2 regions of the Nonomuraea sp. NPDC049400 genome follow, and region 1 is predicted to be linked to the other one. Evidence: riboswitches for the same ligand, from Rfam matches in the RefSeq annotation. Region 1 holds a riboswitch; the other holds the start of a gene.

Region 1 (7,104 bases):
GCCGAAGCCCGCCTGTCCGGTCGACCACGCACTGTCGTCGAAGTACCGGCCGGCGAACTCCGGTACGTCGGTCGTGGCAGGCACCTGAAGGAATCTCCAGCCGGTGCTGTTGTAGTCGAGCGCGGTGACATTGGTCGCGCGCCTGTTTTCCGACGGAGAAGCGGATGCCGGCGTCGCGACAGATAGGGCCATCATGGCCAGGAGCGAGGCCGCCGCGAGGTCAGCGGGCAGGGAGCGCAGTGGTTTCCTGAACATGAGCGATCTCCTCGATGGCTGTTGCGAAATGTCTGGATGCGGAGGATAACCATCCGCATCCAGACAGTAACGCTAGGTAATCGCCCCTGGCTGCCGTCTGTCCAGGAAGGACACGCCGGATTGCGCTTTCTGTCCGACGGGCCCGCCGGCCCTGGCGGATGAGCCCCGCCTGGGCCGGCGACTGACGATCAGATTCCTGACTCAGGGCACTAGAAGGCTTCCTCCGGGAGCTCCATGAGCTCCTGCCCGGTGGCGTCCAGCACGCGCCGCTCGGCGGCCAGCCGGGGCAGCACGGTCTTGGCGAAGAACGAGGCCGCGGCGACCTTGCCCAGGTAGAACGGGTCCTCGCCCTCGGTCAGCTTCTCCAGCGCCACCTCGGCCTGGCGCAGCAGCAGCCAGCCGATCACCAGGTCGCCCAGCGCGAGCAGGAGCCGGGTGGTGTTCAGTCCGACCTTGTAGACCTCGGTGGGCGTCTCCAGCGAGGACAGCGCCCAGCCCGCCATGGTGTCGCCCATGGCCTTGACCTCGGCGGCGGCCTCGGCGAGCAGCTTGCGCTCCTCCTTCAGCCGGCCGTTGCCCGCCTCCGAGGCGGCGAACTCGCCGATCTCGGCCAGCAGCGACCCGACCGCTGCGCCCTGGTTACGCAGGATCTTCCGGAAGAACAGGTCGAGGCCCTGGATCGCGGTCGTGCCCTCGTACAGGGAGTCGATCTTGGCGTCGCGGATGTACTGCTCGATCGGGTAGTCCTGCAGGTAGCCGGAGCCGCCGAGGGTCTGCAGCGAGCGGGAGAGCAGCTCGTACGACCGCTCGGAGCCGACGCCCTTGACGATGGGCAGCAGCAGGTCGTTCATGTCGTGGGCGTGCCGGTCGTCCGAGTTGACGAGGAGGGTGTCCTGGAACGTGGCCGTGTAGAGCACCAGGGCCCGCATGCCCTCGGCGTACGACTTCTGCAGCATGAGCTCGCGCCGCACGTCCGGGTGGTGTGTCACGGTGACGCGCGGGGCTGTCTTGTCGGCCATCCGCGTCAGGTCCGCGCCCTGCACGCGTGACTTGGCGTACTCCAGCGCGTTCAGGTAGCCGGTGGAGAGCGTGGCGATGGCCTTGGTGCCGACCATCATGCGGGCGTGCTCGATCACCATGAACATCTGCCTGATGCCCTCGTGCACGTCGCCCACGAGGTAGCCGACCGCCGGGTGCTTGTCGCCGAAGGTGAGCTCGCACGTCGTGGAGACCTTCAGGCCCATCTTCTTCTCGACGTTCGTGACGTAGACGCCGTTGCGCTCGCCGAGCTCGCCGGTCTCCAGGTTTACGAGGAACTTCGGCACCAGGAACATAGACAGCCCCTTGGTGCCGGGACCGTGGCCCTCGGGGCGGGCGAGGACGAGGTGGAAGATGTTCTCGGCCATGTCGTGCTCGGCGCTGGTGATGAAGCGCTTGACGCCCTCGATGTGCCAGCTGCCGTCCTCCTGCCGCACCGCCTTGGTGCGCCCGGTGCCCACGTCGGATCCGGCGTCCGGCTCGGTGAGCACCATCGTGGCGCCCCACTCGCGCTCGATGGCCAGCTCCGCGAAGCGCTTCTGCTCGGGCGTGCCGACCTTCCACAGCGTGTAGGCGAAGTTGGGTCCCGCCCCGTACATGTAGAGCGCCGGGTTCGCACCGAGCACCAGCTCGGCCGTGGCCCAGGCCAGGCTCCTCGGGATGCCGGGGCCGCCCAGCTCGGCGGGCAGGTCGAGGTTCGCCCAGCCGCCGTCGACCAGTGCCTTGTACGACTTCTTGAAGCCATCAGGGAGGGTCACCGAGCCGGTCGCCGCGTCGAACACGGGCGGGTGCCTGTCGCCCTCCTCGAAGGACTCGGCGAGGACGCCGGTGGCCAGCCTGCTGACCTCGTCCAGGATGCCGCGGGCGACATCCTCGTCCACATCCGCAAAGGGCCCTGTGCCGAGGATCTCGCGCCTACCGAACACCTCGAAGAGGTTGAACTCCAGGTCACGCACGTTGCTCTTGTAGTGGCCCATGGGTGTCGATCTCCTTGAACCGAGGTTTCTGTACTGGCGAGTAACCTTACTCTGAAATGCTACCCGCGGGTAACCCGTGCTATGCATGGCATGCTGCTCTCCATGGACGCCGAACAACTCGCCGCAAGATGGCGAGAGCGCCTGGATTCCTGGGCCATTCCACCCGCGATCATGGCCAAGGCCCCCGTTGATCCATGGGGCCATTCGCCCGAGCGGTTCGGCGCCCGTACCGACAGAGCGCTTGCCGAGCCCGACGACGGCCCCACCATGACCCGGCTCTTCGAGGCGCTGCCGGACAAGGGCACGCTGCTCGACGTGGGTTCGGGTCCAGGCGCCGCGTCCCTGCCGCTGCACGAGCGCATCGGCCACCTGTACGCGGTCGACACCTCGGCCCCCATGCTGGAGGGGCTGACGGCCAGGGCGGAGAAGCTCGGGGTGCCGGTCACGGCGATCGAGGGCCGCTGGCCCGACGTGGCCGATCAGGTGCCCGTGGTCGACGTCGCCGTCGCCGCGCACGTGGTCTACAACGTCCCCGACCTGGCCGACTTCCTGCGCGCACTCGACGACCGCACGCAGGGGCGGGTGGTGCTGGAGTTGCCCCACCGCCATCCGATGAGCTGGATGACGCCGCTGTGGCAGCACTTCCACGGGGTGGACCGGCCGGTGCGGCCCATCGCCGAGGACTGCGTGGCGCTGGTGGCGGCGCTCGGCTTCGCGGTGCAGGTGGAGGAGCGGGAGGCCCCGCTGGAACGATTCACGTCGCTGGAGGAGCTGGCGGCGAGCGTGTGCCGCCGGGTGTGCCTCGACCCGTCAAGGGCGCAGGAGGTGGCGGACACCGTGGTGGAGCTGGGCATGTGGCCGGTGCCCCGCGACCGGTGGGTCACGATCTGGTGGGAATGACCCCGTTGAGCGGCGCGTTCTCCTTGATGAGCTGACAGCTCCCGGACGAGACGCGCCGTACCCGGAACGCCAAGACGACGCATCCGCAACAGCCTCGTCCCAAGGGAGTTCCGATCATGGCGTGGATCGTCCTCGTGCTGGCCGGCGTCTTCGAGGTCGCCATGGCCCTTTCGCTCAAGCTCAGCAACGGGTTCAGCAATGTGTGGTGGGTGCTGTCGTTCCTCGCGACGGCCGTGCTGAGCTTCGGTCTGCTCTCGTACGCGCTCAGAACCCTCGAGGTCGGCACCGCGTACGCCGTCTGGACCGGCGTCGGCGCGGCGGGCACCGCGGTGCTCGGCATGATCGCCATGGGGGACGAGGTCTCGTTGCCGCGCCTCATCTCGATCGCGCTGATCCTGGTCGGGGTCGTCGGGCTGCGGGTTCTCGCTTGACGTCGCGGGCCGCTCCGGCTTAGGTGGCTGCGTGATCGAAATCCACGCCGTCACCATCGACGCCGCCGACCCGTACGAGATCGCCAGCTGGTGGAGCAAGGCCACCGGGCTGCCACTCGGCGAGGGCGACAAGCCGGGCGACGACGAGGTCATGCTGCGCACCGAGCAGGACCCGTTCCTGCTGTTCGTCCGCGTGCCCGAGGGCAAGACCGTGAAGAACCGGGTGCACTTCGACGTCAACGGGACCGCGGGCAGGACCCGTAATCAGGAGGTCGAGCGGCTGATCGGGCTGGGCGCGACCGTCTTCGACGACCAGCGGCAGCCCGACGGCACCGGCTGGGTGATCATGCGCGACCCCGAGGGCAACGAGTTCTGCGTGTGCCGGAGTCAGGCGGAGAGGGAGGCGCAGGCTGACCCCACGCACTGACTTCACCGGGCGGATCGGGCGCGACCCTGCATGACGAGCGTCAGGACGCCGGCGATCAGGTAGACCAGCGCGCCGTGCCACAGGGCGTGCACGGCCGAGCCGAAGACCCCCTCGCCGTCGAGCACGAGCTGCACCGGATAGTCCAGCACGGCCGTGATGCCCGCGGGCAACAGCGCGAACCGCCACGGGTGCCGCAACGACCAGAGCCTGGCCTGGCGGGTCACCCGGTCGCCCTCCTCCGGCTTGGCGACCGCGCCGATCGCGGCGATCAGGGCGAACAGGCTGATGCCCAGGCCCAGCGCCCACACCAGATCACCACCGCCGGTGATCAGGCCCAGGCCGAAGCTGGCCGCGGTGACGGCGCCGCCGCCGATGGCGGCGGCCTTCCAAGGGGCGCCGCGGAGCGCGGCACCCGACAGCGAGATCTCATCGCGTCGGCTGATTTCGTTCATGTCATCCATGCTGCATTTCCGGACACCCGGGGGCATCGGGGACGAACCCTGAGCCGTCCCTGACATCATTCGGACATGCAGCAAACAGACAAAGTGCTCTTCCGCCCCGCCCGCAAGGAGGACGTGCCCGCGATCGTGGCGATGCTCGCCGACGACCATCTCGGCGCCACGCGCGAGGGCGACCCGCATGACGAGCGTTACCTGGCGGCGTTCGAGCGGGTCGACGCCGACCCGTACGACGAGCTGATCGTGGCCGAGCAGGACGGCGAGGTGGTGGGCACCATGCAGCTCACGTACCTGGCCGGGCTGTCGCGGCTGGGCGCGGAGCGGTGCCAGATCGAGGCCGTCAGGGTCGCCGCCGCCGCCCGCGGCCAGGGCCTCGGCCGCCGGATGATCCAGTGGGCCGTGGACAGGGCACGGGAGCGCGGCTGCGCGATGGTGCAGCTCACCTCCGACAAGTCACGTACGGACGCGCACCGCTTCTACGACAACCTCGGTTTCACGGCCTCCCACGTGGGCTACAAGCTCTCGCTGAGCTGAGCCAGCATCCACCGGCACCAGTCGGCCCGGTGCCGCTCGTAGCTCAGTCCGCACCGCAACGTCGCGTAGTTGCCGAACCGGGGATCGCCGAACGCGGGTGGCCCGTCGAATGACGCCTCCTGCCGCTCGTACTCGGCCAGCCGCGCCTCGTGTGCGGCGAGCTGGTCGGCGAACATCCGCCTGACCAGCTCCGGCTCGGCCAGCCACGACGCGTACGTCTTCAGCACCAGCTCGTCCCGCTCGGGCCGCTCGCGCGGCGGCTGCGTGACCCACTCGCGCAGCGCCCGCATGCCCTCGGCCGTCAGGTGGTAGACCTTCCTGCCCTGCGGCCCAGGCCCATGCTCGGCCTCGAAACCGACCAGCCCGCCCGTCCGTAGCTTCTGCAGCTCGGCGTGGATCTGGCTGTGTCCGGCCGTCCAGAAGTAGCCGACCGGTCGCCGCATGGCCGCGGCGAGGTCGTATCCCGTGCGGTCGCCGCGCGCGAGCACAGCGAGGATCGCGAATCCGAGCGTTGAGGTCATGGTTTGCCCAAGGATAAAGTGCTTTTACAACTATGTCAGTTATGACATAGTTTGCCGGGAAGGGGGCGGTCATGCGCGGGTTCGTCGGTGTCCTGGGACTCATGGTGGCGCTGACCGCATGCGGGAGCGGGGGCACCACGGGGGCGGCCCCCGCTTCGAGCAGCTCCGCCGTCCCCAGTACGAGCGTCTTAGTGAGCACACCGCCGCCCACCGGCCCCAACGTCTCAGGGTGCTATCACGAGAACGACGGCAAGATCTTCACCTATGACGGCGGCATGCCCGGGATCATCGGGGGCACCGGTTCCGTCGGCGTGGTGATCACATACGAGCGCCGCGGCACCGTGTGCTCCTGGCGCCCGCTCTTCGACCGCCTCGCCCCCCACTACCGCGTGCTCGTCTACACCAGGTCCTCGCAGGCTTTCCCCGGGGACACCGCCGTCGCCATGGCCCGACGCCTGCTCAAGGAGCGGGGCGTCGAGCGGGTCTTCCTGGTCGGCGGCTCGATCGGGGCCACCACGGCGGTCCCCGCCGCCCTGAGCCTCGGCCCCGAGGTGGCCGGCGTCGTGGCCGTCTCAGGCCAGATCAGCCAGGAGAACGCCGGCAGGCTGACCGTCCCGCTCCTCCAGATCGGCTCGCAGAACGACGGTTACGGCGGCGCCGGCGACCTGACGCGAGCGCACGACGCCGCCACCGAGGCCCCGGACAACGAGCTGCTCGTCATCCCGGGGGAGAGCCTGCACGCCTCGGCCCTGCTGACCGGCCCGCACGCGAAGCAGGTGCTCGACAAGATCGATGCCTTCATGGCGCGGCACAAGGGCTGATCTCGACCAGGTTGTCGTGGAAGCCGGGGCCCCTGCCCATGTCCCCGTCCCGCTCCGCCACGACCGCGTTCGGGTTGGCGCCGCCCGGGGTGAGCTTCGGCCAGCGGCCCTTCGGCGAGGCCACCACCCCGGCGGCCACCCGGTCGCTGATCTCCACGTCCGCCAGGAACTCCCCGCCGTCGTTGTGCACGCGTACGCGCTGCCCGCCCACCAGACCGCGCGCCGCCGCGTCGGCCGGGTTGACCAGCACCACCGGGTCCTTGGCGCGCCGCCGCAGCTCGGGGTTGTTGCCGAAGATGGTGTTGAGGAACGTGTGCGAGGCGGGCGTGACCAGCGCCAGCGGGTACGGCGAGCGCCCCCGCGCAAGGGTCGTGTGGGACGGCGTGTACGCCTTGCCCGCCGGAGGGAAGCGCAGCTTGCCGGACCGCGTCGGAAAGCCCTCGGCGAACGGCGTGAAGGGCTTGGGATAGTTCATCCGCACCCAGCCCTCCTTGCGCAGCCGGTCGAGCGTGACGCCCTCCAGCGACGGGTGCCCGCTGGAGAGCAGCTGCTCGGCCAGCTCCAGGTCCGAGTCGAACAGCGACGGCTCGGTCATCCCCATGTGCGCCGCCAGCCGCCGGAACGTCTCCGTCGTGGACAGGCACTCGCCGGGCGGCGCCACGGCGGGCTCGTTCCACAGCAGGTAAAGGTGCCCGTACCCGGCGTGCAGGTCATGGTGCTCGGTCTGCATGGTCGCCGGCAG
Region 2 (7,104 bases), on a different contig from region 1:
AGCGCAACCCCGGCATCCGCTTCAGCCTGGTCCAGGGCTCGCGCCAGGACATGCTGGAAGCGCTCCGCGAGGGCGCGATCGACCTGGTGTTCGTGGCCCCCATGCCCCTGGACGACCCCGAACTTGCCAGCACCCCGCTCGCCGACCAGGAGCTGGTGCTGTCCGTGCCACCGTCCCACCGTTTCGCGAACCGGGCGCGGGTGCGGGCGGCCGAGCTGGCGGGGGAGGAGCTGGTGATGTTGGAGCACGGGTACGGGCTGCGTCAGATCACCGACGACCTGTGCGCGGCGGCGGGGTTCGAGCCGAGGATCGCGTTCGAGGGGCAGGAGTCGGAGACCGTACGGGGGCTGGTGGCGTTGGGGCTCGGCGTGGCGATCCTCCCTCGCTCCACCCCGAGGGCGGTCCGCTCCCAGTCCACCTCGGGCGTGGTGGAGATTCCGCTGTCTCCGCCGATGTTCAGGACGATCGGGGCGAGCTGGTCCAAGGGGGCGCGACTGACGCCGGCTGTACGTGCTTTCCGGGACCATGTGTGCGCGGGCACCACCGACCTCGGCCCCGGCTTCCGCCCAGGGCCGAGGCGTTCTCATGTTGTGAAACCGAGTAGCTGAGGGCCGTCGGCGGGGTGGCTGCGGTAGTGGTCGGCGGCGGCGATGTCGGTCCAGCCGATAGCCCATGGGTGGACTGCTCGTGGTGGCGGAGGGTGCAGGCAGTGAGCGCGGCCAGGTAGGTGCAGGCGGCGGCAGAGCGAGCAAGTAGTTCCGCAGCAGACGGCATATCGGACACAATGGCCAAGATTGCCCAAACACACGTGAGGACTGATGGAGAGCATCACCAAGAACCGGCAGCCGCTCGAGACGATTCGCGCGATGGTCGCCCGTGCCTACGGGCCGGAGCAGGTGCCCGACGCCGATGAGGACTGGATCGGCGAACTGGGTCACGGCTGGTTCAACGTGGCCTATCGGATCCGGCTGCGATCCGGTGCGCAGGTCGTACTCAAGATCGCGCCGCCGCCGGACGTCGAGGTCATGACCTACGAGCGCGGAGCCATGGGGACCGAACTGGCGGCGCTGCGGCTGATCCAGGAGAACACCAAGGTTCCGGTGCCGGCGGTCGACTACGCGGATCAGACTCACGAGCTGTGCGACGCCGACTACTTCTTCATGGCGTACGTCGACGCGGACAACCTCAACGTCATCCGGAAATCGTTGTCGCGGGCGCAGCTCGACGCGTACGACGAGGCTCTCGGCGCGATCACCCGCGAGCTGAACCAGATCCGGGGCGCGGCCTTCGGACCGCTCGCCGGGCCGGGCGAGCGCAGCTGGCGGGCGGCCTTCCTACGGATGATCGAAGAGCTCCTGGGTGACGGCGAGCGGCGCGGCGTCAACCTGGGCTATGGCTATGACGTCGTCCGCCAGGTCGTGGCCGCCCATGCGGATGCTCTGGACGAGGTGACCGAGCCCCGGTTCGTCGAGTGGGACCTGTGGGCCGGCAACTGCATGGTGCGCGATGGAGAGATCATCGCGATCCTTGACCACGAGCGGGCGTTCTACGGCGATCCGCTGATGGAGTACGGTTTCACCGCGAGCGAGTTGAGCGCTTTCGGGGACTCGGCTGCGTTCATCCGCGGCTACGGCCACGAGCCGTTCACCGGCAGCGAGCGGGTCCGCCGCCGGCTCTACAACCTTTACCTCGTCCTCGTGCAGGTCATCGAGACGAACTTCCGGGCACACACCAGCACCGAGCAGTACGACTGGGCGTGTGCACGCCTGCGCGAAACCATGGCCATGCTCGACGAGCGCGCGCGTTGACGGGGGCCGCGCGCCCGCACCCTCCGCTCGACGCCACCGCCGCCCTCGGCACCGCTCAGCTCGGGCGGCTGCTCTGGCACACTTGCTCGCAGACCGCGCTGCCTTGGCGAGCGTGTGTTCGGCGCCGATGAAGCCGTGGGCGCACACGCCGAGTGCTCTGCCGGTCGGGGTCAGGTCAGCGAGGTTGAGCTCGTACCCGTAGGGGCCGTCTGGCCCGCGCTGTTCGCGGACGGCGTCGATGAACACGGTTTCGGGGGTACCGATGTGACGGGCCAGCGCCCCACGTCCCAGGCCCCGACGTCGGCGCCCATGACGACGGCGAAGGGGTTGCCGAGCCCGTTGTGCGGACCGCGGATGTCGACGAAGGCCGAGCCGAACACGACGGAGGTCCGGTGCGGCAGCGTCACCGGCCGGTCCGTAGGCATCGTGGCCGGGACGAGGTCGCATCAGGCAGGAGGTCCGATGCGTTCGTGCGGCTCATGGGTTTGGCCAGAGGATGAAGAGGGGGTAGGCGCGCCGGCTGGGCCGGTCGCCGATCTCCTTGATCGCCGCACGGATCTCGTGCAGGTGCCCCGTGGTCAGCTGCAGTGGGGGCTCGTCGGGCTGGTAGGTGGTGCGGACGGGGTAGTCCACGCCTGGCTGCCGGGTCATCTCGATGTGGCAGCCGAGCACGTGGGTGACCGGTCGGCGGTCGGAGAAGTCGATCAGGCGGTCGATGGTCCGGGCGAAGGCCGGCCAGTCCTGGATGTAGAGACGGCCCGGGTAGACCGTGTCGCCGGTGAGCAGGAACCCCGTCCACCGGTCGTAGAACGTGACCGCCGCCTCGTGGTGGCCCGGGGTGGCCAGGCACTCCAACACACGGCCTCCCAGGTCGACCTGCGCCACGGCGCCGGGATCCTTGCTGAACCCGAAGTACTCCCAGGCGGTGACCAGGTCCCCGCCGACCACCGTGGTATCGGGGCGGTCGGTGAACTGATCGTCGCCCGCGATGTGGTCGCCATGCGGGTGGGTGTGCAGCACCAGCAGGTGGTACTCCTCCCGGGGGTGGCGGCGGAGCCAGCCGTCAACGAGCTCATCGACCACCCGGCGCAAGGGGAAGAACTCGGCGGATGCCGTGGCGCCGGTGTCGATCAACACCGCCCGTGCGTTCCCGAACAGCAGGAACAAGAAGGGCGCCTCATAGTTGATCGCCATGTTCTGCCGCAAGATGAACGTGTGCTCGTCGTACGCGTGGACCTGGATGTCCGGATCGGTGTTGTGCTTGGCCGACGGTGAGCCGTGAATCCACCGGACATCCAGCGCACAAGGCCGTGGAGTCACTCCAGTAAAATCGATCAAGGGTATGCCTGCATCCATGACGTCTCCTGCGCGTGCGTCGTCTTTGCAGGCCGGGTACGGCGCACATCTCGTCCGGGGCAAGCGCTTACACGCTTCCACGGGGAAGGTACCACGACAGCGATCAGCCACTCTGCGCCGCCGTGGATCGTCCTGGGTGCCTCAAGCGGGTATGGCCCGAACACGGCCGTACTGCCAACCCGCTTCCGCCCCGCCACGCCTGGACGTTGACTCCGCACTCCTGCGCCTCGCGTAGAAGTGGCGGCGTGGCCGATCCTCGGAGAAAGGGGAGCCAGGCACGCGAGAAGAAGACGGGACGGGAGAAGAGGCCGGGTGGCGGTCGTCGGTGGAGCGCATTGGGGGAGCGGCAGCGGGGCATCGCACACCCCGGACGGGGCCAAACTGGTGGCCATGACACACGATGGCGACGCGGGTGTGCCGGGGTCGTTGGCGAGGGTGCTCGCGGACGTGGCGGCCGAGCGGGCGGCTCAGGACGCGAGATGGGGCATGCAGATCCTGCCCGATGGGACCGGGGACGAGGGGACGGTGGCCGAGTCCGACCGCGCCAGGCGTGAGACGGAGGCGGCGGCTGCGGAGGGGACGCTCACGTGGAGGCACATCCTGGCGGAGGAGGTGCTGGAGGCGTTCGCGGAGACGGACCCCGAGCGGTTGCGAGCCGAGCTGATCCAGGTGGCCGCCGTCGCGGTCAAATGGACCCAAGCCCTCGACCGCCGCCCACTTCCACGCTCGTCATCGGCCCTGCACCAGGTGCCCGAGCCCGGTGACCATCCGCAGCCGCCCGCCTCGACCGAGGCGTCCACGTCGGTTCATGAGCCCGCCTCGACCGAGGCGTTTACGTCGGTTCATGCGCCCGCCTCGACCGAGGCGTCCACGTCGGTTCATGCGCCCGCGTTGGCACAGGTGTCCGGTTCGCCGAGTGGAGACGGGCAGCGAGGACCATCGCCAGACAACCGGATCCGCGAGAGCACCCTTGTCGAGGCAACGCCGCGGCAGCGCTTCCGGGCCATCGTTGACGTGCACGTGCTCCTCCTCCGCGACACTCACGTGCTGCTCGGCAGGCGCGAAGGCACCGGTTACGGCGACGGTCTGTGGCATCTGCCCTCGGGTCACCTCGAGGCGGGAGAGTCGGTGACGGAGGCAGCTGTCCGCGAGGCGAGGGAGGAGCTGGGGGTGAGGATCGACCCGGCCGACCTCGCGTTCGCCCACGTCATGCACCGTGCCCCCGAACGCATCGGCCTCTTCTTCGCCGTCCGCAAGTGGACCGGCGAGCCGTACAACGCCGAGCCGGACAAATGCTCGGAACTCGCCTGGTGGCCCTTGGCCGACCTGCCCCGAGACACGATCGGCTATCCGGCGGCCGCCATCGCGAACGTCCTGGACCAGGTCCCCTTCGCCCTGCACGAATGGTCTACAAATCATTGATGACGCGATAAGTGCATGTATACAGTCGGGGCATGCTCGACGGACGACTGCTGGTGGACGCCCACCTGCATCCAGCCAGATTGTCCACGCTCAAGCCCGCCTGGGCGCGGTGGGCCGAGCGGTACGGAGCTCCCGGGTGGCGGTCGGCGTTCGACGAGGACGGGGTGGTCGTTCCGGCAGCGTTCGACGAACTGCTGGAGGGCGAGGGCGTGGACCGGGCCATCCTGCTCTGCGAGTACAGCCCCAAGGTCACCGGGATCCAGCCGGTCGAGGACCTGCTGCCGATCGTCAAGCACAATCCGGACCGGTTCGCGTTCCTGGCCAACGTCAACCCGCACCTGCACTACCCGATCGCCGCGGAACTGCTGAGACAAGTGGAACTCGGCGCCGTCGGGCTCAAGATCCACCCGGTGCACGGCGGGTTCTCGGCGGCGGACCCCATGCTGTATCCGGCGTACCAGACCTGCGTCGAACGCGGCCTGCCGGTCGTGGTGCACTGCGGCACCAGCACGTTCCCCGGCTCGACCAACGCCATGGCCGCGCCCGAGCTGCTCGACCCCGTCCTGCGCGACTTCCCCGAGCTCACGGTGGTGCTCGCGCACGGCGGGCGAGGCTGGTGGTACGACCAGGCGGCCTTCCTCGCCCTCATGCACGAGAACGTCTGGATCGAGTTGTCCGGGCTGCCACCGGCCCGGCTGCCCGACTACTACCAGCGGTTCGACCTGCGGCGGCTGGCCCGCAAGTTCGTCTTCGCCACCGACTGGCCCGGCGTGCCCGGCATAGCGCGCAACGCCCGCGCCCTGGTGGACCTCGGTCTCGACGACGACACCCTCGCCATGGCCCTCGCGGGCAACGCGCTGCGCATCTACTTCAAAAGCACTACATAGTCTTGACGTCCCTAGCGGTCGCTGTTGAACTTGGAGGCATGACCGGACACCCAGACGTGTCGTTCGACACCGATCCGAGCCGGTACCGCCACATCCGGCTGGAGGTGGACGGCGAGATCGCCAGGATCGTGCTCAAGGTCGACGAGAGCGGCGGCATCGTCCCCGGGTACGACCTCAAGCTCAACTCGTACGACCTCGGAGTGGACATCGAGCTCCACGACGCGGTACAGCGCCTCCGCTTCGAGCACCCGCAGGTCCGCGCGGTCGTCATCACCGGAGGGCTGGACAAGGTGTTCTGCGCGGGAGCGAACATCCGCATGCTCGCGCAGTCGTCACACGCCTGGAAGGTGAACTTCTGCAAGTTCACCAACGAGACCCGCAACGCCATCGAGGACGCGACCGCCCACTCCGGGCAGACGTACCTCGCCGCCATCAACGGCACCGCGGCCGGGGGCGGCTACGAGATCGCCCTCGCCTGTGACCGGATCATCCTGATCGACGACGGCTCCACCGCCGTGTCGCTGCCCGAGGTCCCGCTGCTGGGCGTCCTGCCGGGCACGGGCGGCCTGACCCGCCTCACGGACAAGCGCGGCGTCCGCAAGGACGTGGCCGACGTGTTCGCGACCCGGAGCGAGGGGGTGCGGGGGCAGCGCGCGGTGGAGTGGAAACTCGTCGATGAGGCGGTGCCGCGCAGCAAGTTCGAGGAGACCGTACGCCGCCGCGCCGCCGAAGCCGCCGCCCGCTCCGACCGCCCGGCCACGGCCGCACCCATCCCCCTGCTCCCGCTCCGGCCCGACGGCTACGTGTACTCGACGGTCAAGGCCGAGCTGGAAGACGATCACACGGTCACCATCACCGTGTACGGCCCTGAGAAGGGCGGCGGGGCCGTTCATGCCGCCGGCGGACTCGATGATCTCAAGGGTGGCGAGGCCGTCGGTGGTCGCGGGCTTGGTGGCGGTGACCGCGGTGGTCGCGGGCTCGGTGGCGGCGGCCGCGGTGGTCATGGGGTCGGTAGCGGTGACCGCAGCGATGGCGGGCTCGGTGGCGGCGACCGCGGTGGCGGTGGGCTTGGCGGTGGTGAGGTTGCTGATGGGGTGTACGAAAGCAGCCCTGGCCGGGCCGTCGACGAGGACCACTGGTTCTTGCGGATGACCAGGGAGCTCGACGACCTCATCCTGCGCCTGCGGACCAACGAGCTCGAGCGTGGCACATGGGTGATCAGGACCGAAGGGGACATCGACGCGGTCCTGGCGTACGACGTCGAAAGCGACGAGTGGCCCTACGGCGAACTGAAGCACTACTTCAAGCGGACGTTGAAGCGGCTGGATGTCACAAGTCGTAGCCTGGTCGCGCTCATCGAGCCGGGCAGCTGCTTCGCCGGGCCGCTGCTGGAGCTGGCCCTCGCCTGCGACCGCCAGTACATGCTGGACGACCCCGAGAAACCCAACGCCATCCAGCTGTCGCGCACCAACTTCGGGGACTATCCGATGGGGAACGGCTTGTCCCGGCTCGCGGCGCGGTTCCATGCCGAGCCCGATCGGGTGGTCAAGCTGGGGCAGGAGGTGGGGCGGCGGATCGACGCGGCTGAGGCGGTGGAGCTGGGGCTGGTGACGTTCGCGCCCGATGACATC

The links. A riboswitch is a leader RNA that binds a small molecule or an ion and turns the genes downstream of it on or off. The one in region 1 is predicted to bind guanidine.
Region 2: it holds a riboswitch for guanidine, as region 1 does, so the genes downstream of both, ACIBVN_RS27680 (MBL fold metallo-hydrolase) here and ACIBVN_RS44440 (DMT family transporter) in region 1, are expected to answer to the same signal.

The regions. Positions count from the first base shown of each region.
Region 1 covers NZ_JBITMP010000043.1:7,104-14,207, reverse strand. The annotation lists gene ACIBVN_RS44455 (hypothetical protein) at 1-255, opposite strand, end outside; gene ACIBVN_RS44450 (acyl-CoA dehydrogenase) at 465-2,270, opposite strand; gene ACIBVN_RS44445 (class I SAM-dependent methyltransferase) at 2,361-3,170, shown strand; guanidine-III (ykkC-III) riboswitch at 3,196-3,254, shown strand; gene ACIBVN_RS44440 (DMT family transporter) at 3,287-3,601, shown strand; gene ACIBVN_RS44435 (VOC family protein) at 3,633-4,028, shown strand; gene ACIBVN_RS44430 (hypothetical protein) at 4,031-4,480, opposite strand; gene ACIBVN_RS44425 (GNAT family N-acetyltransferase) at 4,556-5,020, shown strand; gene ACIBVN_RS44420 (PadR family transcriptional regulator) at 4,999-5,541, opposite strand; gene ACIBVN_RS44415 (alpha/beta fold hydrolase) at 5,613-6,362, shown strand; gene ACIBVN_RS44410 (molybdopterin-dependent oxidoreductase) at 6,340-7,104, opposite strand, start outside.
Region 2 covers NZ_JBITMP010000018.1:58,588-65,691, forward strand. The annotation lists gene ACIBVN_RS27665 (LysR family transcriptional regulator) at 1-608, shown strand, start outside; gene ACIBVN_RS27670 (phosphotransferase family protein) at 951-1,808, shown strand; gene ACIBVN_RS27675 (hypothetical protein) at 1,979-2,215, opposite strand; gene ACIBVN_RS27680 (MBL fold metallo-hydrolase) at 2,286-3,128, opposite strand; guanidine-III (ykkC-III) riboswitch at 3,178-3,245, opposite strand; gene ACIBVN_RS27685 (NUDIX domain-containing protein) at 3,555-4,586, shown strand; gene ACIBVN_RS27690 (amidohydrolase family protein) at 4,619-5,473, shown strand; gene ACIBVN_RS27695 (enoyl-CoA hydratase-related protein) at 5,512-7,104, shown strand, end outside.